One region of the Lysinibacillus sp. NPDC097195 genome, then DNA from elsewhere that is predicted to be linked to it. Evidence: riboswitches for the same ligand, from Rfam matches in the RefSeq annotation. Region 1 holds a riboswitch; each other region holds the start of a gene.
The links. A riboswitch is a leader RNA that binds a small molecule or an ion and turns the genes downstream of it on or off. The one in region 1 is predicted to bind thiamine pyrophosphate.
Positions count from the first base shown of each region.

Region 2: it holds a riboswitch for thiamine pyrophosphate, as region 1 does, so the genes downstream of both, thiW (energy coupling factor transporter S component ThiW) here and thiM (hydroxyethylthiazole kinase) in region 1, are expected to answer to the same signal.
Region 3: it holds a riboswitch for thiamine pyrophosphate, as region 1 does, so the genes downstream of both, thiC (phosphomethylpyrimidine synthase ThiC) here and thiM (hydroxyethylthiazole kinase) in region 1, are expected to answer to the same signal.

Region 1 covers NZ_JBIWDP010000001.1:169,744-180,765, reverse strand. Annotated here, with positions in the region: gene ACIQXI_RS00925 (class I SAM-dependent methyltransferase) at 1-914, opposite strand, end outside; gene tpx (thiol peroxidase) at 1,003-1,506, opposite strand; gene ACIQXI_RS00915 (RDD family protein) at 1,914-2,525, opposite strand; gene sppA (signal peptide peptidase SppA) at 2,538-3,551, opposite strand; gene mbcS (acyl-CoA synthetase MbcS) at 3,735-5,321, opposite strand; TPP riboswitch at 5,515-5,613, shown strand; gene thiM (hydroxyethylthiazole kinase) at 5,700-6,455, shown strand; gene thiD (bifunctional hydroxymethylpyrimidine kinase/phosphomethylpyrimidine kinase) at 6,455-7,279, shown strand; gene thiE (thiamine phosphate synthase) at 7,269-7,904, shown strand; gene ACIQXI_RS00885 (alpha/beta-type small acid-soluble spore protein) at 7,984-8,199, opposite strand; gene thiI (tRNA uracil 4-sulfurtransferase ThiI) at 8,415-9,623, opposite strand; gene ACIQXI_RS00875 (cysteine desulfurase family protein) at 9,620-10,780, opposite strand; gene ezrA (septation ring formation regulator EzrA) at 10,994-11,022, opposite strand, start outside.
Region 2 covers NZ_JBIWDP010000001.1:2,479,664-2,490,685, forward strand. Annotated here, with positions in the region: gene ACIQXI_RS12745 (MFS transporter) at 1-692, shown strand, start outside; TPP riboswitch at 874-981, shown strand; gene thiW (energy coupling factor transporter S component ThiW) at 1,199-1,702, shown strand; gene ACIQXI_RS12755 (VWA domain-containing protein) at 1,737-4,334, opposite strand; gene ACIQXI_RS12760 (vWA domain-containing protein) at 4,318-6,063, opposite strand; gene ACIQXI_RS12765 (DUF58 domain-containing protein) at 6,075-6,947, opposite strand; gene ACIQXI_RS12770 (AAA family ATPase) at 6,944-7,939, opposite strand; gene ACIQXI_RS12775 (hypothetical protein) at 7,951-9,351, opposite strand; gene ACIQXI_RS12780 (ABC transporter permease) at 9,364-10,209, opposite strand; gene ACIQXI_RS12785 (ABC transporter ATP-binding protein) at 10,206-11,022, opposite strand, start outside.
Region 3 covers NZ_JBIWDP010000007.1:93,193-104,214, reverse strand. Annotated here, with positions in the region: gene ACIQXI_RS20495 (methyl-accepting chemotaxis protein) at 1-1,371, shown strand, start outside; gene thiC (phosphomethylpyrimidine synthase ThiC) at 1,654-3,432, opposite strand; TPP riboswitch at 3,587-3,701, opposite strand; gene ACIQXI_RS20485 (AEC family transporter) at 3,750-4,679, opposite strand; gene ACIQXI_RS20480 (methyl-accepting chemotaxis protein) at 5,256-7,358, opposite strand; gene ACIQXI_RS20475 (S-layer protein) at 7,555-9,210, shown strand; gene ACIQXI_RS20470 (hypothetical protein) at 9,611-10,915, shown strand.

The DNA.
Region 1 (11,022 bases):
CACATCTTCACTTTTTCAAAGAACATCGCAAGAGCTTGTTTATTTTGCATATTTGGTACTTTTGCCAGCAAAACTTCTTTCGGTGCTTTAAAAGCTTCCCCTTGTTTTTGCAAAATAACGATACTTTTTTCAAGTGCTTTATTGGCAAACATCGTATCTGGCAATTGAATAATTGCTTGAATCCAAGCATGTTTTTGGATGTACTTATGCAGTTGCTTAGACTGCTCAGATTCAAAAAGATGTGTTGGCGCTAAGAAAAATAAATAGCCACCATCTTTTGTATAATTGACGGACTGCTCAATAAATAAATGATGCGAGTAGCTCATTCCCTCCGATGCACAAAGTTCATAATCTAATGCCACTTCTTCATTTGGATAATAACCGACAGGTAAATCACAAACAATGGCGTCTACAGGATCGACTAATAAGTCTTGCAATGCATCTTGACGGTATAAGGAAATTGGTTGTTCCGTTAAATCTGCAGTAGCCGCAGCTAAACGAATCAGTAACTCATCCACTTCCACACCCGATGCTTCCACTTTGCCCTCAAGTAGATTCATAATAGTTATTAGTAAGTTACCTGTACCCACTGCTGGATCTAATATTGTCAGCTTTTCCTTTGCTAATCGCTCAGCAAAAATTTGTTCTACGAAATAGCCAACTAATAGACCAAGCGTATCAGGTGTCATTTGATGATTTGGCTGAGAACCTTTACGCATGCCTTTTAAAATTGCAATTTGAATGGATTTACGCACATCTTCTTTCGTTGCACCTTGTTGTGAGAAATCAACATCTCCATCGAGCCAAGCCTCTAATCCATCCAGCACGCCTTCTAACAACGTCGTATTCTGTTCTTTCTCTATTTTTTCCGCATGCTCATTGAGCATCCCAAATAATTTTTCAATCTTTTCCATACATAACTTCCTTTCACGCAGAAAAGAGCCGTAACAAAAACTGTCACAGCCCTTTTGTCTAGTATTATCTTAGCCTAAAACAAGCAAATTATGCTAGTGCTTTCACTGCTGCAATTGCTGCTTCATAGTCTGGATGATCTGTAGCCTCAGGTACATACTCGACATAAGTCACTTTTCCAGTCGCATCTACTACAAAAACTGCACGTGCTAAAAGACGTAACTCTTTAATATATACGCCATATGCTTCGCCAAATGAAAGGTCACGATGATCTGAAACTGTTTGAACAGCATCAATTCCTGCAGCCCCGCACCAACGTTTTTGTGCAAATGGAAGGTCAACAGATACTGTATAAATTACTACATTATCTCCTAAATTTCCAGCTTCCTCATTAAAACGACGAGTTTGTGCATCACAAACACCTGTATCTAATGATGGTACAACACTGAACAAACGAATTTTACCTTCTGAATCCTTTAACGTAACAGGTGATAAGTCATTTGCTAATACTGTGAAATCCGGTGCTTGATCTCCAACTTTTACTTCGTTACCGATTAATGTTACTGGGCCTTTTTTAAATGTAATTTGTGCCATGTAAACGCCTCCTAATCATCATATGTACATAATCTTACTAAATGTAGGGAATTAATTGCAACTAGGACAACTTATCATTACACATTAATTGAGATTGCTTATTGGCTAGAGCCTCTATTTATATTGTTCAAGCCCATTTTCACGGGAAATAACATGGTTGGTACAAATAGAAAAAGTGTTAGCTGATCGCAAATCACTCTAACACTTTTCTATACCGTTGTTGTACGCTACGGCAGCGCTTTTTAAGCCGCAACACTCTTCTTAACCCGCAATACAAGCTTTCTAACAATGACCAGTTGCGCTTCCATTAGCTATTGTTCAAAACCTATAGATTTAATTTGCATAGCTAACATTAATTTCTAAACTACTTTGGCTCTTTTAATAATTCAAAGTAATGTTTTTCCTAGTCAGGATTCTTCAGGTTTTTCCTCTACCTTTTCAGGCTCTTGTACGGTTTCCTGAATAGATGTTGTTGGTGCAGGTTGTGCTATTACTTGCGCATTCTCTTTTGCTACAAATACTTTTTCATGAACAACGATTGTATCAGCAAAAAAGTCATGGAGGCCTTGGTTATCAGGTAATATAGCAACAAAAATATAAAGTGGCATAACAATGTTGCTAATTAGACGACCAATCCATTCACGGAACAACACATCTGACCATTTGAGTTTGTCATTCTTCAATGAAACTACGCGTAATCCAAACGCCATTTTCCCCAACGTTTGCCCCCAAAACTTCGTCATCAACACAAAGTAACTATAATAGAAAATAGCTGAAATAATGGACATAGGTGCATACCATACTGATTCTGACATAGACCAGTCCATTAAGTAAAATATTGGATTAATTGCGATTCCAATAACTGCTGAAATAATTATTCCATCTAAGACAAATGCCCAAAAACGCACCCAAAATCCTGCTGTTTTTAATTGATAATTTGTCGTTACAATGGGTGTCTTATCTAGTAATTCCTGGCTAATAGAAGGTGTCCCTTGCAAAACGAATTCATTGTTTGTCATGGTTTACCCTCCTTAGTATTCACCATATAAGTACATCATTTTTGGTGCCTTGTATTCTGTCATAATTTTCATAAGCATTTTTTCTTCAGCTGATGGCCCAAACAGAGAACTTACTTTCATACCAATAATTGAAGGTAAGCCACCTTGGTCATAACTGTATTCAAATAACATCGCATCTTCTAAACCATAATCTTGACGTAAAGCTTCAATCGCCGCTTGCTCATCGCCAATTTCATCGATTAAGCCTGCTTCAAGAGCCTTTGTACCACCAAGAATACGACCATCCGCCACTTTTTTCACATCTGCCTCAGACATATTACGTCCTTTTTCAACAATATCAACGAACTCTTCATATGATTCATTAATCATATCTTGCATCATCTCACGTTCTTCTGCTGTAATTTCACGTGTAGGACTTAGCATATCTTTATGTTGCCCAGATTTAAACGTTTCAAATTTCACGCCAACTTTTTCAGCAAGTTCTTGATAATTGATGGATTGCATAATAACACCAATCGATCCTGTTATCGTATCTCGATGTGCATAAATCTTATCTGCAGGCGCTGAAATATAGTAACCACCAGAAGCTGCCATCGAATCCATTGACACATAAATCGGAATTTGACGCTCTTCTTTTATTTGTAATAATTTTTTATAAATCTCTGCGGATTCCTTGACGCCACCACCTGGTGAATTAACACTAAGAACAATACCTTGTACAGAATCATCATATAAAATATTATCCAATTGATTTAAGAAAAATTGGTGATCATAAGCAACAGTTTGCCATAATGAGCTTGATCCAACATCTTGAATCGTGCCATCCACTTTTAAATAGGCAATTCGCTTATCATAATTTTCACCATCAATCACCGTTTCATATACATTTAAATTATCGCCAGCCAATAGGCTATCAAAATTACTAAAGAAATCTGCTTTAATTATTGCAAAAATCGTGTTAATCCCTAATGAAAACACTAATAACACAGCCGCAATAGCTAAAGCTATCCACCTTTTTACATTCATATTTTCGCCTCCTCAACACGTTATACGTCTAAATGTCTAAATCGTTTCACTTTTAAGCAATTTTATGCAAAAATTTTCTCTTAATTATTATTTTGAAATAAATAAAATGAGGGATAACAAAAAATCAAAAGTTCACAATAAAACATGAACTTTGATTTTTCGACATTATTTCCTAGGAAATATTTATTTTTGTGTATAGTGGGCTTGTTCTTGTTGTCGTAATTCGACGCGGCGGATTTTTCCCGATGCAGTCTTTGGCAACACTTCGACAAACTCAATCGCCCGTGGATATTTGTAAGGTGCTGTCATCGATTTTACGTGGTTTTGTAACTTTTTAATAAGCGTACTATCCCCAACTTCTCCTTGGTGAAGAACAATAAACGCTTTTACAATATTTCCTCTTACTTCATCAGGACTTGCCACGACAGCAACTTCCTTCACTGTAGGATGCTTCATTAAGGCATCTTCTACTTCAAATGGCCCGATTGTATAGCCCGATGAAATAATAACATCATCTCCTCGACCTTCAAACCAGAAATAACCTTGTGCATCTTTAGATGCTCGGTCTCCAGTTATATACCAGTCACCTCGGAATTGTAAACTTGTGCGTTCACGATCTTGGAAGTACTCTTTAAAGAGCGCAGGTGTTTCTCGATGCACAGCAATATCTCCCACAACACCTTCAGACACTGGATTTCCTAGATCATCAATTATTTCTACTGTATTGCCTGGCGTCGGTTTTCCCATAGAGCCAGCGCGTGCTTCCATGCCGACCATTGTGCCAACTAGTAATGTATTTTCTGTTTGTCCGTAGCCATCTCGAACTTGAATATTAAAGGCCTCTGCAAACACTTTTACTACTTCACTATTCAATGGCTCACCTGCCGATACAGCTTGGCGAACCTCGTTCAAATTATAATCCTGTAGGTTGTTAAGTGCTGCCATAAAGCGATACTCGGTTGGCGTACAGCATAATACATTTATTTTAAATTTTTCAAGCAACGATAAATAAGTCGATGCATCAAATTTCCCTTTATAGACAAAGGCTGTAGCTCCACTACCTAACGTTGCTAGGAACGGGCTCCAAATCCACTTTTGCCATCCCGGCGCTGCTGTAGCCCAAACGATATCATTTTCTTGAACACCTAACCAATTTGGTGCTGTTGTGCGTAAATGAGCATAACCCCAGCTATGTGTATGAACAGCCGCTTTCGGATTGCCTGTTGTACCGCTCGTATAGGCTAAAAAAGCATTGTCCGTACTTTTTGTCGGTGTCGGATTCGTATAAGTTGTAGGTTGCTCCTTCATTTTTTCAAGTAATGGTTGCCATGGTGCATGCGCTTGGCCTACTACAAATTGCAAAATACCGTTTAAGTTTTGTACTTGATCAAATTGTTCAATATATGGCTCGTAGGCAATAATACCTTTCGCATTTGCATGTGTAATGCGATATTCAATATCTTTTGTACGTAACATTTCTGAGCTAGGGATAATTGTTAACCCTGCCTTCAATGCCGCTATGTAAACAATATAAGCCTCTACAGATCTCGGAACCATAACTAAAAGGACATCGCCCTTGGTTAATCCTTGTGAAGTAAATACATGGGCTGCCTGATTCGCCTTTTCTAGTAATGTCGCATATGTAATGTATTGAATTTCTTGCTGCTCATTATATACAATTAATGCATTTTTAGATGGCTGCTGTGCATACTTTTCAATTTCCTCCACAATGTTATACCATTCTGGTGCGATTAAATCCTGTCTTTTCATAATAACTTCCTCCTTATTGCTAGGTTTATTATAAAACTCATTTTTTAATTATTTCAATGGAAGGGACTTATTTTAAGAAAGTCATGACAATTATCATGGTTTATTCTATGGCATCAGTCACTAATTTCCAAATTATGATAAAAAGCTATTGAATACTCTGATAAGATATGTTACATTTTGGGCAACTAAAAATTCTTGATTGCAGGGGGACTCATAACGAGTTGAGAAGGTAAAACCTGACCCTTTGAACCTGTTAGTTAATACTGACGTAGGGAGCAATATCCATCTTCTTTATTGATGACAAGCTCTTTTACGTGTACATTTTGCACGAAAAAGAGCTTTTTTGCATGCTTACGTCCATCCAAAAGGAGGACTATGATGATTTTTCAAACTATTCGTAATAAACAACCACTCATTCACTGCATAACAAACTATGTTGTGGCAAATTTTCAAGCAAACGGCTTATTAGCAATTGGTGCTTCTCCTGTAATGGCTGATGAAACACTAGAAGTCGAAGAAATGGTAGCTATTTCCTCAGCCTTACTCATTAATATCGGCACGCTCACTAGCCGGACAAAAGAATCGATGTTGCTTGCTGGAAAAAAGGCCAATGCTCTTGGTATTCCAGTACTGTTAGACCCAGTTGGTGTGGGAGCCACAGCTTTTCGCAAACAAACAGTACAACAATTATTAAAAGAACTTCGCTTCGCTGTTATTCGCTGTAATATTGGAGAACTTGCTACTATCGCCAACGTCCAGTGGCAACAGAAAGGTGTTGATAGTGGAGTCGGTTCCATCTCCGTAGAAGAAAAAGCAAAAGAAATAGCCAAAAAATATCAATGCATCGTTATTGTAACTGGTGAAGAAGATTTTATAACAGATGGCCATCAAGCCCAATGGATTATTGGTGGGCATTTGCGCATGACAGAAGTTACTGGCACTGGTTGTTTGTTAAGCGCAATTTGTTGTGCTGCTTATAGTGTTGGTACAGCGCCATTTTCCCAGCTGTGCGATACATTAACCGCCTATAAACAAGTGGCGAAACATGCTGCTTCTACTACACCATTTAACGGTGATTTTACTGTTTCCATCTTAAATGAATTACATCGTTTATCGAAGGATGGTGATCACTAATGCACATTGTTACGACAATTGCTGGCTCTGATAGTGGTGGCGGAGCAGGTATCCAGGCTGATTTAAAAACATTTCAAGAATTAGGCGTTTTCGGAACTTCTGTTCTTACCGCTTTGACTGCACAGAATACATTAGGTGTAATGGATGTATTACCAATCGACCAAGGCTTTGTCAATAAACAACTTCAAGTTTTACTCGATGATTTTTCAATTTCTGCCATTAAGACAGGAATGCTTTTTTCTTCTGACATTATTCGTACCGTTGCACAGACTTTCTGCCATTCAGCGATTCCCCTTATTGTTGATCCAGTAATGATTGCTAAAGGTGGCGAAAGCTTATTACAGCAACAAGCGATAGCGGCATTAAAGGAAGAACTTTTACCACTTGCCACAATCGTCACACCTAATGTTCCTGAAGCAGAGACTCTTATAGGGCGTAAAATCGAAACTTTATTAGAAATTCAGCAAGCAGCACAAGCATTATTACAGCTTGGTGTGCAATGTGTCATTATAAAAGGTGGACATTTAGCTAACGAAGATTTTGCAGTGGACTATGTATTTTTTAACAATGGTACAACATTTTCAATGCAGACTCCTCGTATTGCTACAAAGAACACTCACGGTACAGGATGTACATTTTCAGCTGCATTAACAGCTTTTATTGGACAAAAACTGCCTCTAAAACAGGCGATTATTGAGGCGAAAAAGTTTATACAGCTAGCAATTCTTCATAATTTATCAATTGGCAATGGCAATGGACCGACGAATCATTTTGCTTACAAAAAATTTCAAGCTAGTTGCGAGGTGATTATCCATGAAACGTAGGGATTTGCAGCTTTATTTTATTATGGGTACAACGAATGTAAAAAATGGACAACCTTTAGCAGTACTTGAGGCAGCTTTGCAAGCAGGCATTACGATGTTTCAATTTCGTGAAAAAGGACTCGGTGCATTGACAGATGAGCACTATGAAAACTTTGCGCGTCAATGTCAAAGTTTATGCAAGCAATACGCAGTCCCCTTTATCGTGAATGACGATATTGAACTTGCTTTAAAGTTAGATGCTGATGGTATTCATATTGGGCAAGAAGATCTTCCCGTATCGCTCGTCCGTCAAAAAATAGGTCAAAAAATTCTTGGCGTATCTGTCCACTGTGCTGATGAATTACAAGTCGCTTTACAATATGGAGCAGATTATGTAGGTATAGGGCCGATATATGCGACAACTTCAAAAAATGATGCTCAACCGCCTAGTGGAACTGAATTTTTATCATATGCTCGAAAATTGTCTCCACAGCTGCCTATCGTCGCAATCGGTGGCATCGACTTACACAATGCCTATGCTGTATTGCAAGCAGGTGCAGACGGTGTGGCTGTTATTTCCGCTATTTGTGAAAGTAATGATATAAATAAAACCGTTACCGTTTTCAAAGCACTGCATTTAGCATAAAAACAGTCATTTTAAACAAACTAAAACCAGTGCCTTTTACGGTCACTGGTTTTAAGTTCAATAACTGCTTATTCTGCAATTATTGGTTGTTGTTTGGCATACCTTTTAATTGAGATTCTGCCATTTGTACAAGACGTTTAGTGATTTCACCACCAACGGAACCGTTGGCACGAGCTGAAGCGTCAGCTCCTAATTGAACACCAAATTCTTGTGCAATTTCGTATTTCATTTGATCTAGTGCTTGTTGTACACCAGGTACTGCAAGCTGATTTGAACTGCGGTTGTTGTTCGCCATGTCTGTCTCACCTCCTTGTGAATATAGAATGTGCGATATTCGATTTTTAATACGAAAAAATAAAAGGTAAAATGTAACTCTAAAGGAAAAAGCCTAGGAAATATAAAAAAGAACCGTCCCAAATTCAATTTTGAGACGGTTTCCTTCTTATTATAATAGCGTAATTAATTTTTAAATAACGCTGACGATATTTTTTTATAAAAACTTTAATTTTTTTATAAAAGATCTGCAAATTTATCTTTTGGCTGCTCTTTTTTCGGGAAAATGTACACTTCACGATTTTTTACTGCACGGTCAATTAGTTCATCGAAGTCAGAAAAGCTCTCGTAATGCTCCACTTTTTCAAGCTTCGGCTTCGTTTTCGGACTTGCAGGCGTGAAAATTGTACAGCAGTCCTCAAATGGTTGAATCGACGTTTCATATGTGCCGATTTTCTCCGCAATATCAATAATTTCTAATTTATCATTTGAAATAAGCGGACGTAAAATTGGTGTATTCGTTACCGCATTAATTGCAGTTAAACTTTCAAGCGTCTGACTTGCAACTTGTCCAAGACTCTCACCTGTTACAATAGCAAGCGCCCCAATTTCTTCACGAACTTTATCAGCAACTTTTAACATCATACGACGTGTTGTTGTCATCGAGACATTTGACGGTACTTTTTCTTTAATAAGAACTTGGATTTCAGTAAACGGTATAACATGTAATCGAATATTTGCGCCAAATTTTGTTAGTTCATTTGCTAACACTTTTACTTTCTCTAATGAATTTTGACTTGTATACGGTGGGCTAAAGAAATGGATGGCTTCTAGACGTACACCACGCTTCATCATTAAATAACCTGCTACAGGACTATCAATCCCTCCTGACAACATTAATAATGATTTTCCGTTGGAGCCCACTGGCATCCCACCCGCACCAGGAATAACTTGTGCCATCATATATGTTGCATCGTGGCGCACTTCCACTCGTAACTCAACATCAGGATGTTTCACTTTTACAGATAAATTTTGATATTGCGGTAAAACATAACCACCAATTTCGCGTTGAATGCTGTGTGACTCTAATGGGAATGTTTTATCTGTACGTTTCACTTCAACTTTAAAAGTCAGTTGTTCCTCTTTAAACGTATCCATAATCGTAATAGCCAGCTGTTTCATAGCGTCCATATCTTTTTCACATGCAGCTACAGGACTAAATGATTGAATGCCGAAGATTTTCGGTAAGCCTGCTAATAAGACATCCATTTGATCCTTATCTTCAATAGCAATAAACATGCGATCACGTTCCGTACGAATGTGTAAATGGCCTAAATCTGCAAATGCATGGCGAATATTTTCACGTAAACGACGGATAAAATCCATTTTATTACGTCCCTTTGTTGACAGTTCGCCGTAACGAATTAGAATTTCTTTCCAAATCATAATAGTAATTCTCCTTTAAGTTCCATCAATACTTTTTTGAGCACTTGTATAAACTGTGTTATATCTTCAGATGTTACGTATGCACCAAAACTAACGCGGATAACACCTTTTTTAAAATGTTCATCTATATTTAATGCTTCAACAACATGGCTTGTCTTTGTTTGTTTGGAAGAGCAGGCACTTGATGTCGAAACAATGACACCTTGTTTTTGCATGGCATTAATAATCACTTCACCTTTTACATCACGAACACTGAATGATAAAATATGAGCCGCACAAGCGGAGCTAGATAAAATATGGACAACATCTCCAAATTGCGCTAGTTCCGCGCGAATTTCTTGTTGCCATGCGCGATATTTTTGCGCACGTTCATGCATCGTTTCAACAGCGATACGGGCCGCTTTTGCCAATGCAACCGCTTGAGGTACTGCGACAGTGCCACTACGTAAGCCAAATTCCTGCCCACCACCTAATGCATAAGGTTGCCATTGCATTTGCTTGCGAAAAGCTAAAACACCTGAACCTTTAAAGCCATGTATTTTATGTCCAGAAATTGTAATGCAATCAGGGCCATCCTCGCCTTTAAAAATTAATGGCAGTTTTCCGAAGCTTTGGACAGCATCTACATGGAATGCTGCTCTACTTTCAGCATGAATAATTGTAGCTGCTTCGAAAATAGGTTGAATGGCACCCATTTCGTTATTCACATGCATCATACTAACTAAAACAGTATCTTTACGAATTTTCGCTTTAAGCTCATCTAATGAAATAACGCCTTGTTCGTTGACACGTAAATATTCCACTTCAAAGCCTTCATTTTCGAGATGCTTAACTGCTTCTAAGACAGACGGATGTTCAATTTCTGTCGTTAAGATATGTTTCCCTTTATGTGTGTTACCACGTGCTAAACCAAAAATTGCTGTGTTATTCGATTCGGTACCACCTGAAGTAAATAGCACATTTTTTGCTTCCGTCTTCAAAATATCTGCTACTTGCTCACGTGCACGCATTAATAATTCATTTGATTCTACACCCATGGCATGGATTGATGCAGGGTTTGCGTAATACTGTTCATTTACTGCCATAAAAGTTTGCATTACTTCTTTATAAGGCTTTGTTGTAGCACTATTATCAAGATAAATTGTCTTTACATTCATTTTTTCACACACTTTCAAAACGTTGATTTAACGGTATTTATCATAACGCAATCTGTGTCGATTGACTACTAATTATTCTAATTTAGTCATTTGTCTCATGGAGAGGATGACTAAATTAACATTAAGAGCTAGTTTTTGTAAAAAAAATAGCTACCTAAAAAGTTTTGTACACACTTTTTAGGCAGCTGTCTCTTTTTCTCTTTATGGATTATTTTAAGACCGAGTTAACATGTCCTCTGCAA
Region 2 (11,022 bases), 2.3 Mb from region 1:
TGGCTGGAGCAGCAGCTATTATTGCCTCTATCCTTTCGGTGTTGTTATTACCTTCTACAAAACCAACTGCAGCTCAAAAAGCTCAAAAGCAAGACAATCTTGTAAAGCAGATGGCACGCTCTGTTAAAATGCCATATTTTGTAATGTTAATAATAATGCTTGTATTCTCGTTCGGAATCGCCAATTTCCAAACGACATTATCCTTATTTGTCACAGACAAATTTAATTACAAACCTGCAGATATTGCAATCATCTTAACTGTAGGTGGCGCATTCGGTGTCATTGTGCAAATGTTTGTTATTACACCGCTCTTTAAGCGCTTTGGGGAAATGAAAGTTGTGCTAGTCAATTTATTTATTGCTGCTGTAGCCATTTTCTTAATATTATTTGTTTCTGGCTTCGCACTTATTTTAGTGGTCGCAACGATTTTCTCAACGGCAACTACGTTAATTCGTCCAGCCGTTAACACACTGATTTCTAAGCTTGCTGGCAGTGAGCAAGGTTATGCCGCTGGTCTTACCAATGCTTATATGAGTCTTGGAAATATGATTGGCCCTGCACTTGCGGGTCTTTTATTCGACTGGAATATAAATAGTCCTTATATTTTCGGGTCAATTATTTTAATGACTTGCTTCCTATTAGCGCTCATTTGGACAATTAAAAAGGCTCCACAACTTATGCAGCCTGAGTGATTTTTGTCCAAAGTGTTTATTGACAAATATTTAGGTTGATTGGAGTGGAGGGTGGCGACTCCTGCGGGATCAGCACAAAACGTAAGACACGGCAAACCGCGCGTTAGCCAGGGTTGCGCCTTATGTTGTGCCCGCGGAAAGCGTCCGCTCGCAGCGGAAATCAATGAAAAATTAAATCATGTTTTACCACTAGGGGAGTCTTTACAAGGCTGAGACGTATATGTTCATATACGGACCCTTTGAACCTGATCTAGTTCACACTAGCGGAGGGAAGTGGCGACACTTGCTTTCGTTTTAAAAATGCAAGGCCGCTTCCTTTCGTTATAAGGAAGCGGCTTTTTTTATTCATTAGGCAGTGCTATCAGCGATTTCGCAAGGTCTAGCGGCGATTTGTGCGGTTTTATCGGCGATTGCGGGCATGCTATCGGCGATTTCTCGCATTTCACCGGCGATTCACTGACTTCTATCGGCGATTAACGCAAAAAAACTTAAGGGAGTAATTGATCATGTCTATTCGAAAACTAACGACGATGGCTTTACTAGTAGCGATTGCTGTCACAGGCTCTACTTTTATTTCCATTCCAACAGGTATTGCTCGTGCTTACCCTGTACAGCATGCCATCAACGTCATCAGTGCCATTCTACTCGGTCCAGTGCCAACGATTATCGTTGCTTTCATGACAGCCATTATTCGAATACTAACCGGCACGGGCTCTCTTTTAGCAATTCCCGGAAGTGTCATTGGTGCAGCATGTGCGGCGTTAGCCTATCAATATAGCTGCAGCAAATGGCTTGCAGGTGCAGGTGAAGTTTTCGGCACAGGTATTCTGGCCTCACTTGTCGCTGTCCCTTATGCGCAATTATTAATGGGAACATCTGTAGGAGCCTTATTTTTTATGCCAGCCTTTGTCACATCCAGCCTTATCGGGGCCATTCTCGGGATTATCGTTGCTAACAGTCTAAGAACAAGCGCCAAGTACATTACATTGACAGAACAAAAAAAACGATAGCACTAGCTTTTCTCGCTGTACTATCGTTTTCTTGTTAAGAGCGTTTTTTCATGCCCTTTAATAACTGTGCAACATTTGTGTCTTCCGCTTGTATCGTTGTTTCTTCTACATGCTTGTCTTGTTGCTTATGCCTTGTTATAAAGCTCCAACCAAAGCGTCGAAGGGTTATATCAACAAAGAATAATAGCATCCCTGCTAGCAGTAGCCATGTTGCAATATTTTGGCGCTCCGCTCCTTTGTTGGTGAAATCACGAAACACTTGTTGAGGTTCTTTTAAAATAGAGCCACCCGTTTGCTTTGTAAGTTCTTTCGCAATGGTTTCATTGACAGGACGTAATTCATATTCAGCACTGTACGGTACACTAAGTCCTGCCTGATAAATGGCCTGTTCTTCGTCAGCAATACGGAAAAAAATCAGACCAGGCTTCGCTTGGACAACTGCACGTACTTGCGAGGCGGAAATTGTTTCAAGCTGCAAATCAAGTTCCTCGCCGGCTTCATCAACAGCGACAATATCTAAAAAGGCCGCTTCATTTGTTGGGTCTGTAATGATAAACGAGCCATCAGCTTCGAGTCTTACATCATAGGCCACATCATTATAGCTTGGTAGCATTTGCGAAATGATAGTTTGCCAAAATGCGCCCCAATTCTGCCATCTTGCCCAGTCTCCAGTCCATTTCCCCGTTGAATCGGATGTAAAGGCAAACGTTTTGCCAAGTCCATATTGCCATTGCGCCAATACAGGATCTTCTTTCTCACTTTCTGCAATTACCGCAGCGCCTTGCTTCGCTGTCGTACCAATATAAGCATTCATTTGTGGCACACCATTTGCAAAAAGTGTATTCCATCCAGCTGCATTATAAATGGTCGGGTAAAATGGATTGTCTTCAATATAAGTACGCGAAATCATTGCTGTCTCACGCGATAAAATAGAAGGGATTGTCTGTTCATCGATGACATCATAAAATCGCCCACTACCCATTTCACTTAATGATTGCAGTAAAGCACCATCAGCATCTTGTCCAATTGCAACGGTAGAAAGTGTGATTCCTTGTTCCTTAGCAGTTTCAATTAAATCTTCGTAATTACCCGATTGTGACTGTCCATCAGTAAGTAAAATAATATGTTTTCGTTGCAATTTTAAATTAGCTAAACTATCATATGCCGCTGCAAGTGAACTATATATTTCTGTACCACCACCTGGCGTCACAGATAAAATCGTATCAACTGCTTCTTCTTTATTGCCAAGTGGCGCCGTTTCGATAATTTCCCAAGGGCGATCATCGAAGGCGATAAATCCGAGCGTATCCTCATCCCTTAACATTTCCACCGAACGAGCGGCCGCTTCTTTGGCAAGCTCCAGCTTTGAGCCATACATACTGCCTGAACGGTCCAGTACAATGACAAGCCCTAAAGATGGCAATTGCTCTTTGCCCTTTATCTCCATCTCTACAGGTAATAATGTTTCAATAGGCGTTTTAAAATAGCCACCCAAGCCGAAGCTATTTTCACCACCAACCATTGTAAATCCAACACCGAAATTTTTCACTGCCTGCTCGATGACGCTCATTTTTGCTTCACCGACTAAGTGGCCAGGCACATTATCAAAAATAATCGCATTATATTGCAAATAACTAGAAAGCTCATTTGGCAAATTGGCTGCATCGATCACATCATAGGAAATTGAGTTTGTCCCTAGCGCCGCAGCAATTGGTGATGCCGTATCATAGCCATTCACAATAAGTAAATGTGGCTCACTTTGCACCATCGTTACACTAGTTAATTTATTATTTTCAAAAATAGCGTCCTGTCCAACTTGGACAAGTGCCTCATATTTTACTAGCCCTTCAGCGGTTGCTGTATGTTTATACGTAAAAACATTAGAGCCTTCTGTAAGCTCAACTGCCTCACGATGAATTAATTTATCGTTTTCGTATAGTAATAATTCACCTTGACCTGCCGCTGTTGCATTTACTTCCGTAACAAGTTGCTGTTGCTCACCAACGTATGCTACCTGTGGTGTAACAAAGCTTGACAGCGAAACATCATTTGCGACACTTTGATGGAAAGGCACAACATCTACGCTAATATTGGACCCTTTTAGCTTTGTTGCAAATTCCAACACATTGCCTTGTGTTTCATTGGCATCCGTTAGTAATACAAGTCGTGTGGCCTTTTTCGGATCAATAATCCCTGTTGCAAGTTGAAGACTTTGTTCAATATTCGTTTGATCTATATCTTTTATCTCCGTAAATTTCGGAACTTCCTTTAGCGAGTTTGATAACATCGCTTCTGTTTGGAGAGTTGATGAAAAAGAATAAATCCCTGCAAGTTGTTCATCCTTTTTCGCTTTCAAACTTTCCTCTATAAAATTTGTCATTTGTGCTTCAGTGCTATTCATTGAAGCAGAACGGTCCACTAAATATAGTACTTGCTCTTCCTTTATCGGTAATAAAATATAGGGGGCCGCCAGTGCAAAGACTAAACAACCGACTGCTACTACGCGAATGCTCATAACAATAAGATGGCTTTTTTTCAGGCGCATACGCTCTCGCCAATATGTCCATCCAAAGTACAGAAACAATGGCAATAATAACAATAAGGCTAATGGTGTATCAATTCGTAAATCCACGTCGTCGTTGCACCTCCCACTCTGCTACAAGCAAACATAAAATTATTAGTATTAGCCATGGGACGAACGAAGCCTTTGATACTTCTTCCTTGCCATTTTGCTGAAGCTCGCCAAGCGTATAGCTTGTCCCTTGTGCGATTACACGTTCAGTTGCCTGGAGTTGCACGATTAAACGCTTTTCTTCACTGTTAGAACGAGCCGTATAAATACCTGGCTGCGTTGGAGCCGTTACTAATCCATTGCTAATTGTCGATAAAAATTCATCATCCTGAGAATAAACGCTCCACTCACCTTGAGATAGCGCTACTGCACGCTGCTCATTAGGTGCAAAAATGCCGAGCGAGCCTACAGATTCAGATAATTGTTGTTCCACACTCCATAAAAATAACGGGAAGGAAGGAAATAAAGGCCAATCGGTATCCGCAATATCAGCAAGGACGACTATATCTCCTTGTGGAGAACGTTGAATAAATGGTTCATCGCCTACCGTGGCAATAGTTTTATAATTATCGAACGCAGGATATACCGCACTTACATAAATATCGTTTAAGTCACTAAAGGCAAATAAAGCATCGCTCGTTATTTTTACCTCTCCATTAATTTCCTTTTTTTCAACTTCATCGCGCCCAAATAACACGATTGGTCTAGCCATTTTTTGCAGTAATGCTGTTTGATTAGTCACGATAGTCGCATTTTGGTTATCTGCTAGCTGCAAGGAAGGAACAATTTTGACATGACTGTTTATCGATTGAAAGCCCTTTTGAATTAGTTGATGCAGGCTTTGATCGACGACGATATTCGAGGTAGCTGTTTGCAACACGACCGATTGACGATTATCAACAGCATAATTATCTTCTACATCGATGTTAGCTGTTAGCGTATCTATTAATGGTAAATCTTTAAATGTTTTCGTAGTAGCCTCATTGCCAGCAAGGGAAATTTGCTCCTCTGTAATTACCTCCCCTTGACTGTTTTGGAGTGTAAGTGTCAGCTTATGTTGTTGGTTCGTATCGTTTTGTAACTGCACTAATGCTATTGTAGACTTACCATCTGTTGTTGCAGCAAAACGTGTAATTGCTACGTTCGTTAAATTTTTCTCTGCACCATAAACAAGCCATTTTACTGTATCTTTCTCCATCGGTAATTGTTTTTTATCGAGTGTATCTGTAAAGACATAAATTGATGTGGGCGTATCGCCGACAAATGCTTGTGCCACATCAAGCGCCTTATTTATTTGCGCTGTTTCATATGTTACGTGTAAATCTTGGATTGCTTTTTCAATACTTTTTGCGCTTGTTTCCTGTTGTAAAACTGCTTGTGGTGAACTGCCTGTTGTAATTAACGTGACAGGTCGTCCATCCAGTTGTTCGACTAATGACAGCATTTCTTTTTTATGTGCGTCGAAAGTTGATTGTTCTTTACCAGCTAGCATTGTAGCGGATGTATCCACGATAAATATCGTCTGCGCGCCAGCAATCGTGCTTTTTTTTATATACGGATTCATCAATGCTAGTACCAATAGCAACAACGCAAGCAATTGTAAATATAGCAACGCATTTTTTTGTAAATGCTTTAAATATGGAGACACACGCGTTTCTTGCATAATTTCAGACCAAAAAAGTGTGGAAGACACCGTTTGATCGGTATATTTTTTGCGAAAGAAATAATAGAGCAGGACAATGACCGGGATGATGGCCGTCCAGCTAAAAATAATTTGACTAAAGCCCAAAACGGCTCACCTCACCTAATCCAATGTGCTTTCAGTAATTGTTGAAAAATCGCATGCTGCAAACCATCCTCCACCTTGAGTTGCAACTTACGTACGCCATAGCGACGACAAATTGCTTCAAACTCCTCTTCATGTTGGCGACGTTTTGCCTCATACGTATTGAGTACTTTGGCTGACATCGTGACGTTGACATCACGCCCAGTTTCACGATCTAGTAACCGTACATCACCTGAATATTGAGGGGATAGCTCCTCTTCTGTGACAATTTGAACAATGCGCACATCACCTGCAAAACGAGGCAATCTTTTTAATAACTGTTGCCATTCCTCAATCGGTTCAAGCCCATCCGTCACAATAAATAACACTGTACTATCCTTCGGTAGAGCTTTTAATGCACCTTGGGCAAAGCCTGCTGTATAGTTTGCCTCTTCAATAGCTGTGACCACTTGTAAAAATGCGCGACGATACATAGCCCCCTTACGTCGAAACGGCGGCAGCAAGTCATCTTGCACAAATGAAAACGATAAACGGTCATCACGCCCAAGTACCATTAATCCAAGTGACGCCACGATTTGTCTAGCAAATGTCCATTTTGCGGGCTCGCCCATTGATTTTGTTGCATCTAACAAAATATGCACGCGCATTTCTTGTTCATCTAAAAAGCGCTTAATAAAATATTTATCGGTTCTTGCAAAGACGTTCCAATCTACTTGTCGCACGTCATCACCTAAATGATATTCGCGAAAATCGGAGAAGTCGAGAGATGCCCCAAAGCGCTGCGAACGATGCGAGCCTTTATGCTGACCACGCAATTTGGAGGCAGTCGCTACTTGGAAACGACTTATTTTCGCTAACCAATCTTCGGGCAAAATATGCTTTGTCATCGACTTACGCCTTGTTGCACTTTTTCTAAAATAACATCTATCACATCATCTGCTGTCTTACCTGAAGCCTCCCCTTCATAATTCAACAACATGCGATGACGTAATACCGGCTTCGCCACTGATTTAATATCTCCGACAGAGACATGGAAACGCCCGCTCATCAAGGCTCTAGCCTTTGCTAATCTAATTAAGCTTTGTAAGCCACGAGGACCACTACCATACAGCACATAGTGCTTTACTTCATCGATAGCATCTGCTCTTTCAGGATGTGTTGCCACGACTAAATCAGCAGCAAACTCTAGCATCTCATCAGCAATCAGCACTTCCTTAACCATTTGTTGCGCCAAAATTAAGCCATCAGTATCAAGTACTTTTTGTAAGCTCACTTCTTGTGCACCTGTTGTACGTTTCATAATTTCCATAAGCTCACGTTTCTCGGGATATGGCACAAGTATTTTACAAAGAAAACGGTCCATTTGCGCCTCTGGCAACGGATATGTTCCTTCCATTTCAATAGGGTTTTGTGTAGCTAACACGAAAAATGGTTTAGCCATTTTCTTCGTATCACCTAAAATTGTCACCGTTTTTTCTCCCATGGCCTCAAGCAAGGCACTTTGCGTTTTTGGTGTTGCACGGTTAATTTCATCTGCTAATACCATCTGACTAAAAATAGGTCCTGGCTGGAATGTAAATTGCTGTCTGCCATCTGCTGTGCGCTCGATCATGCTTGTTCCTGTAATATCAGCAGGCATTAAGTCCGGCGTGAATTGAATACGGGAAAACGATAAATCCAGCACTTCAGAAATTGTTCGAATAAGCATTGTTTTCCCTAAGCCTGGTAGCCCTTCTAATAGCGCATGACCATCTGCAAGCACTGCATATAATGTGTAATCAATCGCTTCTTCTTGTCCAACAATAAAACGATGAATTTCATCCTTTACTTGTTGTAATTTTGTACCCATGTCGACATACTGTTGTTCTGTAAATGCCATTTCTTCTCCTCCTACTGCGACTCAATTGTCGTGAAATAAGATTGCACGACATGTTGTAAATCTTTCGGCAATTGTAAACGCTCAGAGCTTTCTAAGTAGCTATCTTTATAGGAGCCAATCACTTCTTCATACGGTCGGATTGAGCCTTTGGTAATTGGTCCATTTCCTTGTTGCTCTGACACATGCGCACCATCACCTAATTGTCCGCTATCAACAGTTGTCTCACTTGAACCGCCAATTCTAGGTGTCGTCAATAAGTCGCGACCTCCTTGACCTCTTCCTGCACCTTTACCTGGACTAGTACCAGAGCCTTGCCCCTGACCTTGCCCTTGACCTTGCCCCTGACCTTGGCCCTGACCTTGACCTTGGCCCTGCTGATTACCTTGTGATTGGCCATTGCCAGTTGCTTGCTGCCCACCATTTTGTCCTTGCTGTCCTGCTTGCCCTTGCTGATTGCTTGACTGTGCGTTTCCAGAAGAATGTTGATTCGAATTTGTATTGCTTTGCTGATTATTATTTGCACTATTAGCGCTAGCAATGGCGTTTTGCAATGTATTACTTGCCGGTTTTCCTAAGTTACTCATCGCAGTTTGTGTTGCATTTGCACTTTGTGTAAGCTGTTGCTGCATTTGTGCTAGCTCGTTCAATTGTTCAATTTCCTCTTTTGATAGTGCGTTATTGTCGGTAGCCCCATCTTTACTTGCCGTTTGCTTATCTTTTAATTGCTGTTCTTTTAACGCTAATTCCTTCTGCTTTTTCACAACTTCTCGTAACGCTTCTTCGGCTGTTTGTGCTTCTTTTAACGTATTTTGCAATTCTTTTAATTGCTCTTTCACTTCTTTTGTCTCTGCTTTTTTTTCAAGCTTTGCCACTTCTTTTTTAATGTCCTCGATAACAGCTTTTTCCTTTTCCACTTCAATCGCTTCCATTTGTGTTGCCGCTGGGAACATATAAAGTATTGCTAAGGCAACAGCTGATGCAAATAGACCAACAAACGCTTTAGGTCGAAACAAGTTTTTCTTTCTCGCTTTAAATTGAGCAAAGGCTTGTTCTGATTTGTAGATGGCTTTTGCTAGTAATGATTGTACTAGCGGATCTTCATCATCTTTTAAAGATAATGCTGTTACCAGTTCATTATGTGAGAAGTATTGATCAAGTGCATGCAATGCTTCCTTCTCTTTGACACGTTGCCACCATAGCAAAACAACGGTAACAAGTAAGCCAATAATAAAGACAGCTAGCGCAATTTGGCGATAATAGGGCCAAACAAAGAGCCTTGAAACGAGGACGAGTGAAGCACTCGAAAGCAATGCTAAAAACAACCCGTACTGTGCAATAGGTAGGCTTCTCTCAAATGTTAAACTGCGTTGCGCACGCTGAATATATTTGTGTAATTGCTTCCGACGCTCCATGCTGTTTCCTCCTCATCGGTTACTTTTCATATTGGCACGTAATTTCTTAATCGCAATCGTTAAACTTAACACAATAAGTATTAAGTAAAAGACTAAATAAGTTAGCCACACTGGTATTTCAATCCCACTAATTTCGACTAATGCATCTCCCATAGATGGTGAAATAAGGGTCAACATTAAAGCTCCTGGATTAATGGAAGCCCAAAAGTAAGTCATAAAAGATGAACTAGCAGCAGCCGTATTGCCCATTTGATGGAATGCCATTGATAGGAAGAAGAAAAACGCCGTTATGCCTCCTAAGAAAATAATCGAGCCATAAGTTGCAATCATCGCAACAATTGTTCTCTTTGTAATCGTTGAGAACATCACACCAATACTACCAATTGCCACTACGGTTACTAAGTAAAATAGAAAGATTGAAATGAGTTGTGAAGGCGATACCCCACCAAATAAAAATACTAAACTATATAACGGTAGCCCTGCGATTAACATTAAGACTAAAAACGCTACGGACGATAAAAGTTTACCTATAACAATTTGTGTCGAGCTTTGCGTTGTTGTCAGTAATATATTTAATGTTTGCTTTTCTCGTTCACTACTAATTGCCCCTGCAGTTAAGCTTGGTGTAATGAAAAGTACGAGTGCCATTTGTAAAATGGTCAATACAGCAAACATCATAAAACTCGTATCCGGTCTAAAGAAGCCTTTGCCGGTAAAGCCAGTTGTCAAAAGTAAAAAGCCTGCGATAAAAATGCATATGACCGCTAGATAAAACATTAAACCTGAAAAGCTTTTAAAAGAACGGAAGCGTAACTTCAACTCTTTTACGAGTACCGGATTATAAAATCTTTCCATCATTGATTGTCCGCTCCCTTCGTAATCGCCATAAAGACATCCTCTAAGTCTTTCTCTTCCTCAGTCAGTGCATAAATTGGTAAATCTGCAAGCATTGCTTTTTTCAGTAGCATGATTTGTTCAGTCTCTGTGCCACGATAATTAAACGCAATTTCCATGCGATTATCCATTACATCAATAGAAGAGATTAGTGGATCTTCTTCTAAAAATGCGCGTATTTCTTGTAAGTGCTCCGCTACCTTGATGACAATGCGCTTTTCTCCTTGTAACTGCGCTTGAATAGAAGCCACATTACCATGAGCAATCAGTTTACCATTATCAATAACACCAATTTCATCACACATTTCTGCAAGCTCCGGTAAAATATGCGAGGAAATTAATATTGTTTTCCCCATCGATTTTAAATTTCGTAAAATATCACGCATTTCTACACGAGCACGTGGATCTAAACCAGATGCAGGCTCATCTAAAATTAACACCTTTGGATCATGGATAAGTGCACGTGCTAAACATAGACGTTGCTTCATCCCACGTGATAATAAGTCGACATATTCATAGCGTTTATTCGTTAAATTAACAAGCTCTAGTAACTGCGGTATCAATACTTTACGCTCCTGTGCTGCAATGCCGTAGCTAGCACCATAAAATTCTAAATACTCATCTACTTTTAGTTGGTCATATACTCCAAAGAAATCGGGCATATAACCAATTTGTTTACGTACTTCTTTCGGTTCCTTGATGACACTTTTGCCATTGATGAGTGCATCGCCTGAAGTTGGGGATAACAATGTTGCCAAAATTGAAAACGTTGTTGAT
Region 3 (11,022 bases), on a different contig from region 1:
ATGGAAATTATAAAAACAAAGCAAGCTCTCTTCGAAAAGGCAGCATTAGAGATTATCAATACATATGATTCTAATAATTTACAATCTGCTATCGATATTCTTAGAACAACTGCACGTCCTGCAAGTGAAGCAATTCAACAAGCAGTTCATGAAATTGCAGTTTATGAGGAGGAACAAATACAATTAGCCCGTGCCAAATCATCACAAGTAGAGGATATTAGTTCGTTTATTATATTAGTTCTCGCCGCCATCTCTACCTTTCTCTCCTTTATTATTGTGTTTCTGATGACCCGGGCTATTACAATTCCAGTCAATAAACTAGCTACTGCAGCAAATATCATTGCTACCGGAGATTTACGCCAAGAAGATGTGACAGTAAAAACAAAAGATGAAATTGGAACATTAGCTGATTCATTTAATACAATGAAAACGAACTTGCACACCCTTATTGATAATGTTGTAACAAATGTAAAGCACACAACCTCGAGCTCCGAAGAACTAGCAGCAAGCACAGACGAAGTTTCACAAGCTTCTAAAGATATTGCCAAACGTATTGAAATTATGGAGAAGGACGGTAACCAAGCCGTAGTTACTGGACAGGAAACAGCTATGGCCATGGATGAAACAGCACGTGGTGTTCAACGTATTGCAGAAGCCACACAAACACTTCACGTCAAAGCTCTTGATACACAAAACGTTGCCAATGAAGGAGATAAGATGTTGCAGACAACTGAAAATCAAATGATGATTATTCAGCAATCCTCACATGACACAAACCGACTCATTCAACAGTTAAGTGCACAATCGACAGAAATTGAAAATATTACGAAGACCATTACCGATATTACTGATCAAACTAACTTACTTGCGCTTAATGCAACCATTGAAGCAGTCCGAGCTGGCGAACATGGACAAGGCTTTACTGTCGTTGCAGATGAAGTACGTAAATTAGCGGAGGAATCCAAAATATCAGCTAACCAAATCATTCATTTAATTACTCAAATTCAGCAAAATACAGTGGAAGTTGAAAAAGCAGTGAGCATTACAGTGCATAATATTGATGAAGGTGTTGCTTACATTCAAAAAGCACAGACTGCCTTTCATAATATTTTGAGCGCGATCGGGTCGATGGCATCTGACATTGAAGACGTTTCCGCTTCTACACAACAAATTTCTGCTAGTACTGAGGAGGTAGCCGCTTCAGTCAATGAAATGTCCTCTGTGGCGAAAAATGTGGCGGAGCAATCTAAATCGATGGCTAAATCTTTAAAAGAACAAGCAGCAACCATTCAAGAAACCCATTCGGTAGCAAAATCATTAAGTGATGGCGCAACGACTTTGCAAGAAGAAATAAGCAAGTTTAAAGTCTAAAAAGATGGAGTTAAAACATGAAATGCGTGCGAATGTGGTGGTATATTTTCACCTACATAAAGTGAAGAGAACCGAGTTGTTGGTAGGCAGGAATTGCTACGGGAACGCACTATGCTGAGAGAAAGCTTACGCCGTAGCACCACAACGCTCATAGCAAAAAAAGAGTTAGATTGACTACGATCAATCTAGCTCTTTTGCCATTCCTTCAACCTGTTTGTTCTGTTCTAAGCAGAAGGTACCACCACTACTGTTACCAAGTGCCTTATGGGGTCTTGTACTTCATTACTGATACAATTTGCTGCCATTATTTTTAAACTGTTGCGCCTTTTCCTGCATCCCTTGGTGAATCGCTTCGGTCGTAGTTAAATCTTTTTCTTTAGCATAATTACGAATGTCTTGAGAAATTCTCATACTACAAAACTTAGGACCGCACATCGAGCAGAAATGTGCGGTTTTTGCTCCTTCCGCTGGCAATGTTTCATCGTGGTATTCTATAGCTCTCTCAGGGTCTAACGACAAATTAAATTGGTCTCGCCAACGAAACTCAAAACGTGCCTTCGAGAGCGCGTCATCTCGCTGCTGCGCTCCAGGATGCCCCTTCGCTAAATCAGCTGCATGGGCTGCAATTTTATAGGTAATGACCCCTACACGAACATCCTCTCGATTCGGTAGCCCTAAATGTTCTTTCGGAGTTACATAGCATAACATGGCTGTGCCAAACCACCCTATCATTGCCGCACCAATAGCAGATGTAATATGATCATACCCTGGCGCAATATCTGTAGTAAGAGGCCCCAATGTATAGAATGGTGCTTCTTTACACACTTCTAATTGCTTGTCCATGTTTTCTTTGATGAGATGCATTGGCACGTGTCCTGGTCCTTCTACCATTACTTGCACATCATGTTTCCAGGCAATTTGCGTTAACTCTCCTAGCGTTTCTAGTTCTGCAAACTGCGCCTCGTCATTGGCATCTGCAATAGAACCAGGGCGTAAACCATCCCCTAACGAAAAGGCAACATCATACGTCTTCATAATTTCACAAATCTCTTCAAAATGCGTATATAAGAAATTTTCTTGATGATGGAATAAACACCACTGCGCCATAATAGAACCTCCGCGCGACACAATGCCTGTTACGCGATTAGCTGTTAAAGGCACATAACGCAGCAAGACACCTGCATGAATCGTGAAGTAATCTATCCCTTGCTCGGCTTGCTCGATTAACGTATCTCGATACACTTCCCATGTTAAATCCTCTGCTACGCCATTGACCTTTTCAAGCGCTTGATAAATCGGCACAGTTCCTACAGGCACAGCAGCATTACGAATAATCCATTCACGTGTTGTATGAATATGCTTACCAGTAGATAAATCCATAATATTATCCGCACCCCACCGTGTTGCCCACGTCATTTTTTCCACTTCCTCGGCAATGGAGGAAGTAACAGCCGAATTGCCAATATTGGCGTTGATTTTCACATGGAAGTTACGACCGATTATCATCGGCTCAGCCTCGGGATGATTAATATTCGATGGCATAATAGCCCGTCCTGCAGCAATTTCGGCACGCACAAATTCTGGTTTAACATGTTCACGAATCGCCACAAATTCCATTTCCGGGGTAATAATTCCTTGCCTTGCATAATGTAGTTGCGTCACATTGCGACCCTTTTTCGCACGTAATGGTTTACGTGCTAGCTGTGGAAATACATGTTCAAACAGACGTGGATCATCTACTTTGCGGAAACCATTATCTTCTGGTTTTATAGTGCGTCCCTCGTATTCCTCTACATCATCACGCTCTTTAATCCACGCACTCCGCAAAGCTGGTAAACCTTTCGTAATATCGATTGTATACGTTGGATCTGTATAAGGCCCACTCGTATCATAAACTCGAATAGGCGCATTTTCTTCTTCTCCAAAACTACCAGTTGTTGGGCTTAACTTAATTTCACGCATTGGCACTAAAATATCTGGTCGTGTTCCTTCTATATATACTTTTTTACTGCCATCAAAGCTTGCCATAATGTTCATGTTTTTTTCGCTAATTGTTGTCATTTACTATTCCGCTCCCTTTTTAGTATTTTTTACAAGGACCGAATCTAGCTCACGCCAATAAGCTCTATTACAAATAAAAAGCCGAATCCAAAAAAATTTGGATCCGGCTGTACATGTAAGGTTTATTAATCGCACAGTTCAAAAGTATAAGGAGTGCGATGTTCATTAACTTTCCCACGCTGGTATGAGCCAGATCAGGTCCAAAGGGTCAAGAAACCTCCATGCGTTTCCCTCTCAGCCCGACTCATCAGACTCCCCTAGTTAAGCTATTCAGTTTGATGTTAGTGTACCAGATATTACTAATAGATGGAAGCCAATTATGTAAAGAGCATTTCCGCTATATAAATTACCACGGTCACGGTAATACAGCTAACGATTGTAGAAAATAGCACGGTTTGCGCAGCAGTAGCCGACTCGATATCATATTCTAGCGCTAAACTGGAGCTATTACGTGACGTTGGAAATGCACTTGCAATAAAGAGCGATTGAGCAACGACACCATCTAAGCCGAGCACAGAAATAATAAGTAATGCTACAGCAGGACCTACTACAAGACGCGTAATACAGCTAACAAACACTGTTTTATTGAACATCGATTTGATTTCAAGTTGCGATAGTTGTGCACCGAGTGTAATAAGTGCTACTGCAATAAAACCATCCGCCACATGGTCAATTGGAATCCGGATAAATTGCGGAATGCCAATATGAAAGAAATTCATTGCCACTCCTATTATTAGGGCATGAATAATCGGCATTTTTAGAAAATCCTTCACTATCGCCATCCCTGATTTAGTGGAGGAGATTAAATTATATAAACCATATGTATAAGTCGTCATATTTTGAAAAATAACGAGAAGTACTTGAATTGCAACTCCAACCGGCTGGGCTGCGAAAATCATTTGGGCTACCGGAATGCCATAGTTACCAGAGTTAATAAGCACAACACTATTTTTAAATACTGCCGTTTCTGTTTTCGCAAGACCAAGTGCCTTTGCTAAAAAGTGACTTAGCACCATTTGACTCCCGATAAAGAGCGCAATAAATAGTGCCACTTCCCCAAGCACCGTTAACTCCACAGTCGTTTCATATAAATTAACAAATACCGCTGCCGGCATAAAACAATATGTAATGAGTTGAGATAATGCTTTTAAATTAAAACTAAATTTCTTCTGCAAAAATGCTCCAAGTACAAGCAATACCAAAATAGGTGCAACAATTTTAAAGAAAATCATACCAAGATACAACATAGAGGCAACCCCCTTTCATCTCCTACTATAGTAAAACTGTTCAACCATCGGGTCAATGCTCCCTTACACCACCTCATCTATAACAGCTTTACATAAAAAAGACTATCCAATAATTGGACAGTCCAAAACTACTATTAATGCCGGTAGATATGCCCTGCTCCGCGGAATTCTTGCTCTGTTTCGCGGGATTACTTCTCTGCTCCGCGGGATTACCTCTCTGTTCCGCGGGATTCTTGCCCTGTTTCGCGGAATTACTCCCCTGCTCCGCGGGATTACCTCTCTGCTCCGCGGGATTCTTGCTCTGTTTCGCGGAATTACTTCTCTGCTCCTAGGAATTACCTCTCTGCTTCGCGGGATTACCTCTCTGTTTCGCGGAATTCTTGCTCTGCTTCGCGGGATTCTTGCTCTGCTTCGCGGAATTACTTCTCTGCTCCGCGGGATTACCTCTCTGCTCCGCGGGATTCTTGCTCTGTTTCGCGGGATTACTCCTCTGCTTCGCGGGATTACCCTCTGCTCCGCGGAATTACTTCTCCAATCCGCGGAATATCCTCTCTGCTTCGGGAAATTTAGCATTAATTAAGAAAGCTTAAAGCGATTCACGACCTCTTGCAGTTCTTTAGAAATTTGGTTCATATTATGAATCGATTCTGCAACCTTCTCCATTTCTGCTTGTTGATCGACAGCAGATGCACTTACTTGCTCTGCAGAAGCAGCTGTTTCCTCTGATACGGCTGAAATACTTTGTATCGCAGTAATGGCTTGATCTTTTTGCTCTAACATTTGTGAAAGATTCGTTAATAGCTCATTAATTGCTTTTGTAATCGCATGTGAAAGCTCATTATTATCCTTAAAGGCTAACTCTGTATTTTGTACCGATTCATTCTGGGCTTGCATTAAGCCAGCATTCGAAGTAATAACTGAAACCGTTTGTTTAGCGTCCTGTAGAATGCTCGCCACTGTTTTCTTTATCACTTCTGTTTCGGTCTTAGATTGTTCTGCCAGTTTACGAACTTCTTCTGCTACTACCGCAAAACCTTTCCCGTGTTCCCCTGCTCGAGCGGCTTCAATACTTGCATTAAGTGCTAGTAAGTTGGTTTGTTCAGTAATTCCTTGAATAGATACAATAATTTGATTGATATTGTTAATATTGCTAGATAAAGATTCCATTTGCTGTTGTATACGACCATTCATTTCATTAGTTTCACTATTACGGTCGCGCAAACTTTCAACTTCTTTCATACCTTGCTCTGTCGAAGCTTTTGTTTTCAATGAAAGCTCATCCATTTGCTTGGAAAGCATTGTAATAGCGTCAATTTGATCGGATAAATCAATCATGCGATAATTTGTTTCTTCTGTATCTTCCGATTGTTTCGATGCACCTTGCGCTATTTCGTTGATGGCTACAGATACTTCCTGATTAGAAGCAACAATTTCATTAAAGGCCTCGTTTACATCATCTGAAGATTGATTAAGTAATGTTGAAGAATTTAATACCGTATGTATGGCATCGTTCGTTTTATCCAGCATATTATTATAAGCGAATGCTACAGCACCAATTTCATCGGGTTTAATGAATTTTTCATCAATTTTTGATGTTAAATCACCCTCGGCAGCTTTTTCAATAGATGCACGTAAAACCTTTAGAGGCTTTAACTGTCGATAGATAAACATAGCACTTGCTGCAGCCATTAAAATGACCATCACAATTGCTGCTCCAATTGTAAATATAAGTACTTTATTATACGTTTCTAGTATTTTGGATTTAGGTAATACTAGCTGCACTGACCATACTTCATCAATATTTTCTAACTTCATAGGTGCAAAAGCATTGAATGACTGTTCACCAAGTTGCTTGGAGTCTACATAAAGACTGTCTGATACCCCCTCTTCCATTGATTGTTTAACATTTGTCCAATCAATAGCATCTTGCATATTGGTTCCGTCTAACTTTTCATTAATACTATTTACCGTTAAAATACCTTGATCTGTTATGATTCCTGCATAACCGCCTTCAGGCTCAATAGAAGCAGCTAATTCCTTTAAAAAGTCGATAGAAATAGTTGCTGATAGAACGCCAAAATATGTACCTTTATTATTCACTAATGGTACAGCAATAGTCGTCATTGAAATCGTATTACCGTTGACATTAAATTCATACGGTTCCGTTAACATTGCACGACCTTCTTCTTTTGGTATACGATACCATTCTGCACCATTCTTTTCGTCAAGTCCTACTACAGGATTAATAATAACTTTGTCTTTGCCTCTTGTTAAATAAGGAATAAAACGATTTTGTTGGTCAATTAAAGCCTTATCAGTCGTCGGCCCAACTTTCACCGTGTTATTTTCTAAAATCACCCCTACACCAAGTAAATCCTTATTATCATCTAGGTTATTATCCAGTATCTCCATTACATCCTCTGTTGATAATTGACCTTTACTTTGCAATGATTGCACAATACGTTTTGTCGTGTGCAACATATCATTTACTTTCTTAAAGCGTTCACTCATCTTTGCAGCCGACAATTCTGCATTTTGAAGTGTTGCTTTTTCTGAATCATGCACACTTTGATTGTGCAGAATAGTGCTTGTTACCAATGTATAGGTAATAAATAACACTAAAAATACTCCTAAAATTAGCGAGCAAAGTTTTAAAGCTATACTTCTCGTTTTTCCCATGACAATACCTCCATTTTTATTAAACAATAATAATGGAAAGACCTATGTTTCTCAACAATTAACACTCTGAATTTCCCAAGTCCATTAAAATTTTCTAGTAAAAATTACATTTAAAAGACAAGATTTTGATACACTTACCCATTTTTACTAAATTTTATGAAAATATGTTATATTTACTAGTAATACTTTAATGGGAGTGAATAACTTGAAAAATAAAGCGTTAACTACATTAATGGCAACTGCCATTACAACCTCTTTGGTATTACCTTTGTCAAATGCAAGTGCTGCTTCTAGTGAAACATCTGTTCATCAATCACATTACAATGCTCAAACTGAGGGTGTTGCTGCATCAATCCTTTCCGGAGAAAAGTCACTAAAAATTACGAATGTGACATCTGATACAGTTCGTACTTCTCTCGGACAATTTAAAATTAGCAGTGCCCTTAAGCCCATATTTAAAGTGGCGAATCGTCAAGCTTTAATGAATGCTGATGCGACAGTTATTGTAAAAAATGACGAGATTACAAGCATAACTTCACTGACTTTAAAAAATGCAGGAACGAACAAAAAAGCAGTCGTTTTTGATGGTGGAGATGCTAAAATTGCCGGCGATGTAACGGTAAATGCTGATTACATCAAAATTTTAAACTTAAATATTGCAAATGACCTTACTGTAACAAATAGAGTAAAAAAAGCAGTAACAATCGACCACGTTACAATTGGAGATACCATCACTTTCAAAGCTTTAGCCACTAGAAAAATAGACTGGTTATACGTTTCATTAAAAGAAATTGAAACACCAGAAATCATCGTTCAACGTACTAAGTTAAACATTGCTGCTGACAAAACGATTTCTTCAATTGATGTGAAAGACAAAGTTACTTCATTGGAGGTAATGGCTGATGTCAAAAAAATGGTGATTGATGTTGAAAATGATTTTAGTCTCTATGGAGAAGGTAAAATCGAGCAAGTAATCGTTAAACAAGGAGAAAGAATCGGCTTAAATTCAGAGCATCAAATTAACAAAGTTCAAGTCGACGCTAAAAATGCGAAAGTCACAATGCCAGCTGTGAACAAGACGGAACTAAGTAAATTACTTGCTTCCCCTCCATATGTTGCTGTATCCATCAACGGCAATGAAATTTTAATTTCTGATAAATGGACAACGCAAGCTGAGCGAACAGCATTCGATTCTGCTGTCACGAGTGCAAGAACGGTAGCCAATAATACAAATGCATCACAAGACCAAGTGCTTAATGCCATTACACAGTACAAAAATGCGCTTTCAAACTATCAAGCAGTGCAAAAATACGGTAAAAGATATGCTGCTGGCGACAAAACAACGCTTACAACATTAATTAATTCTGTACAGTATGTAACAGTTTCTTATAACGGATATGATGTACCATATAATACACCTTGGACATTGCAAAGCGAGAAAGACACTTTAGTATCAGCTGTATCATCAGCTCAATACGTCTTAAATTATTACTACTCGACGCAAACTGAAATCACAAATGCCATTACAAATTTAGAAAATGCTATTTGGAATTATAAAAATGCGTATAAATATGGTACGAATGGATACAATGTTGATAAAACTTCATTGACGACACTTATTAATTCCATAGTGACTGTAAAGGTTTCCTATTACGGAACTGAAATACCGTATTATGAACAGTGGACAACACCTGAAGCAAAAAGTAGCTTAGATTCTTCTATTCAGCAGGCATACTACATCGTAAATAGCACCAATGCAACCCATCAAGATGTGACAAATGCAATTACCAATTTACAAAATGCTATCTATTATTATGAAATTGCAAAAAGCTATGGCACATACGGATATTAATTGAAAAGACTCTACTCAACGTAAAGTCCTTTTAGACACTCAACAAAAGGCATCAAGTTCAACTTGATGCCTTTTGTCATTTTATTACACTACTAATTTGTTCAGTTGCTTAGAGCGAAGTGCGGTGACTCCTGCGGGAACCCAGGCAACGTAAGACGCACCAAACCGCGCGTTAGCGAGGATTGCGGCTTACGGTGTACCCATGGAAAGCAACCGTCCGTAGCGGAGCAATGTCCCTTCCCCTTTTAACTGATCGAATTTTTATAACTTATTAGTTGGTAGTTAGGATACATTATACCACAAAAATCACCGGACCTTTTTACCTATTCAACTAAAATATGCATAAAAAATCCCTAATCTATGATAAAATTAACTATAAAAGAATAGGAGGTTTGTCTGTATGAAACATAAAAGAAGCCTAGCTTTGCTGGCACTTGTAGCCGTTCCTTCACTTATTTATACAACGCCTATAACAACTGCATCTGCTGCCGATACCTCGACACATGCAAAAACATCATACATATATAATAATACATACTACTATAATGCTAACGTTGCGAATGTTGTGCAGCTTATTTCTAATATTAATGATACCTCATTTGCTTTTCAGGCATACTTAGAGGCCGCACTCAAAGCCTACAATGCGTTAACAGAGACCGAAAAACTATACGTTACGAATTATGCGACATTATCCAATCACCAGCAAACAAGACTACAGTATCGTAAACTAGCAGCTCAAATAGAAGAAAAATTGGCTTCGGTGGCCTCTACTTCGGTCAATTATTATCAAAATGTTATCGAAACGCGCGATTGGTACAATACCTTGAATACCGCGCAAAAAACGTTTGTCAGCGCTGAAACACAAAAAATACTGACATCGGCGATTAAACCGAATACTTCTGTTGATAAAGTGGTCAATAAAATTCAATTATTAAATTCATCTCGCCTTAACTTCCACAAGGATGTGGAAGAAGCCCGCGCTGAGTACAATGCCTTACGAAAATTTTCTAACGTCTCTTTGCCTGCAGGCATTGAACAGCTTTTACTAGATGCTGAACAGGTTGTGAAGATGGATAAAGCGGCTGCAAAAGAAGTGGAAAATGCGATTACCGCTTTATCACCTAAAACATCTACAACGCACGATGTTCAAGCAGTGAAAAATGCCTTTGAAGCATTAACACCTGTACAACAACAACTCGTTCCAAACGTTTGGAAATTAGTAGACTATGTAAAGGGAAAATATAAATTACCAAATAAAGTTAACACTACTACGACACCGGAGTTTTCAGACTCCGCCGCAGTGCCTGGTAAAAATACGCTCATGTCAAAAAGTCGCAACACCTATAAAGCAAAAATCAATGTTGACGACTCTGAACATAATAATGAGCGCTTTGTTTTAACAACGAAAGCAAATATGGCTGTCATTATTCCACCATTAAATACGCTTATCAATGAAGATTTAGGCGTAATGGACATTCAACTTTCAAGAAATTTAAATCGTATTACATTCCAGGCCGTATTAAATAAAATGCCGGCTAAATTTGAAGCTAATATCGAAATCATATTAGAAAACATTCCCGACAATTCATCGATCGTTCGAATCAATGAATTCGGTGACCAAGAGCCTGTGTCCTACACAGTAAATGGCAATCAATACATCATCGAAACCCAAACGTCTGGTACGTTTCAAATTGTTAGGAATTAAATAAGTTAAAACCCACATCCTACTTTAGAGTCACTTCGACAATAAATGGATGTGGGTTTTCTCTTTCGTCCATATACAAAAGATACTAGCTATCATTGTAATAGCTA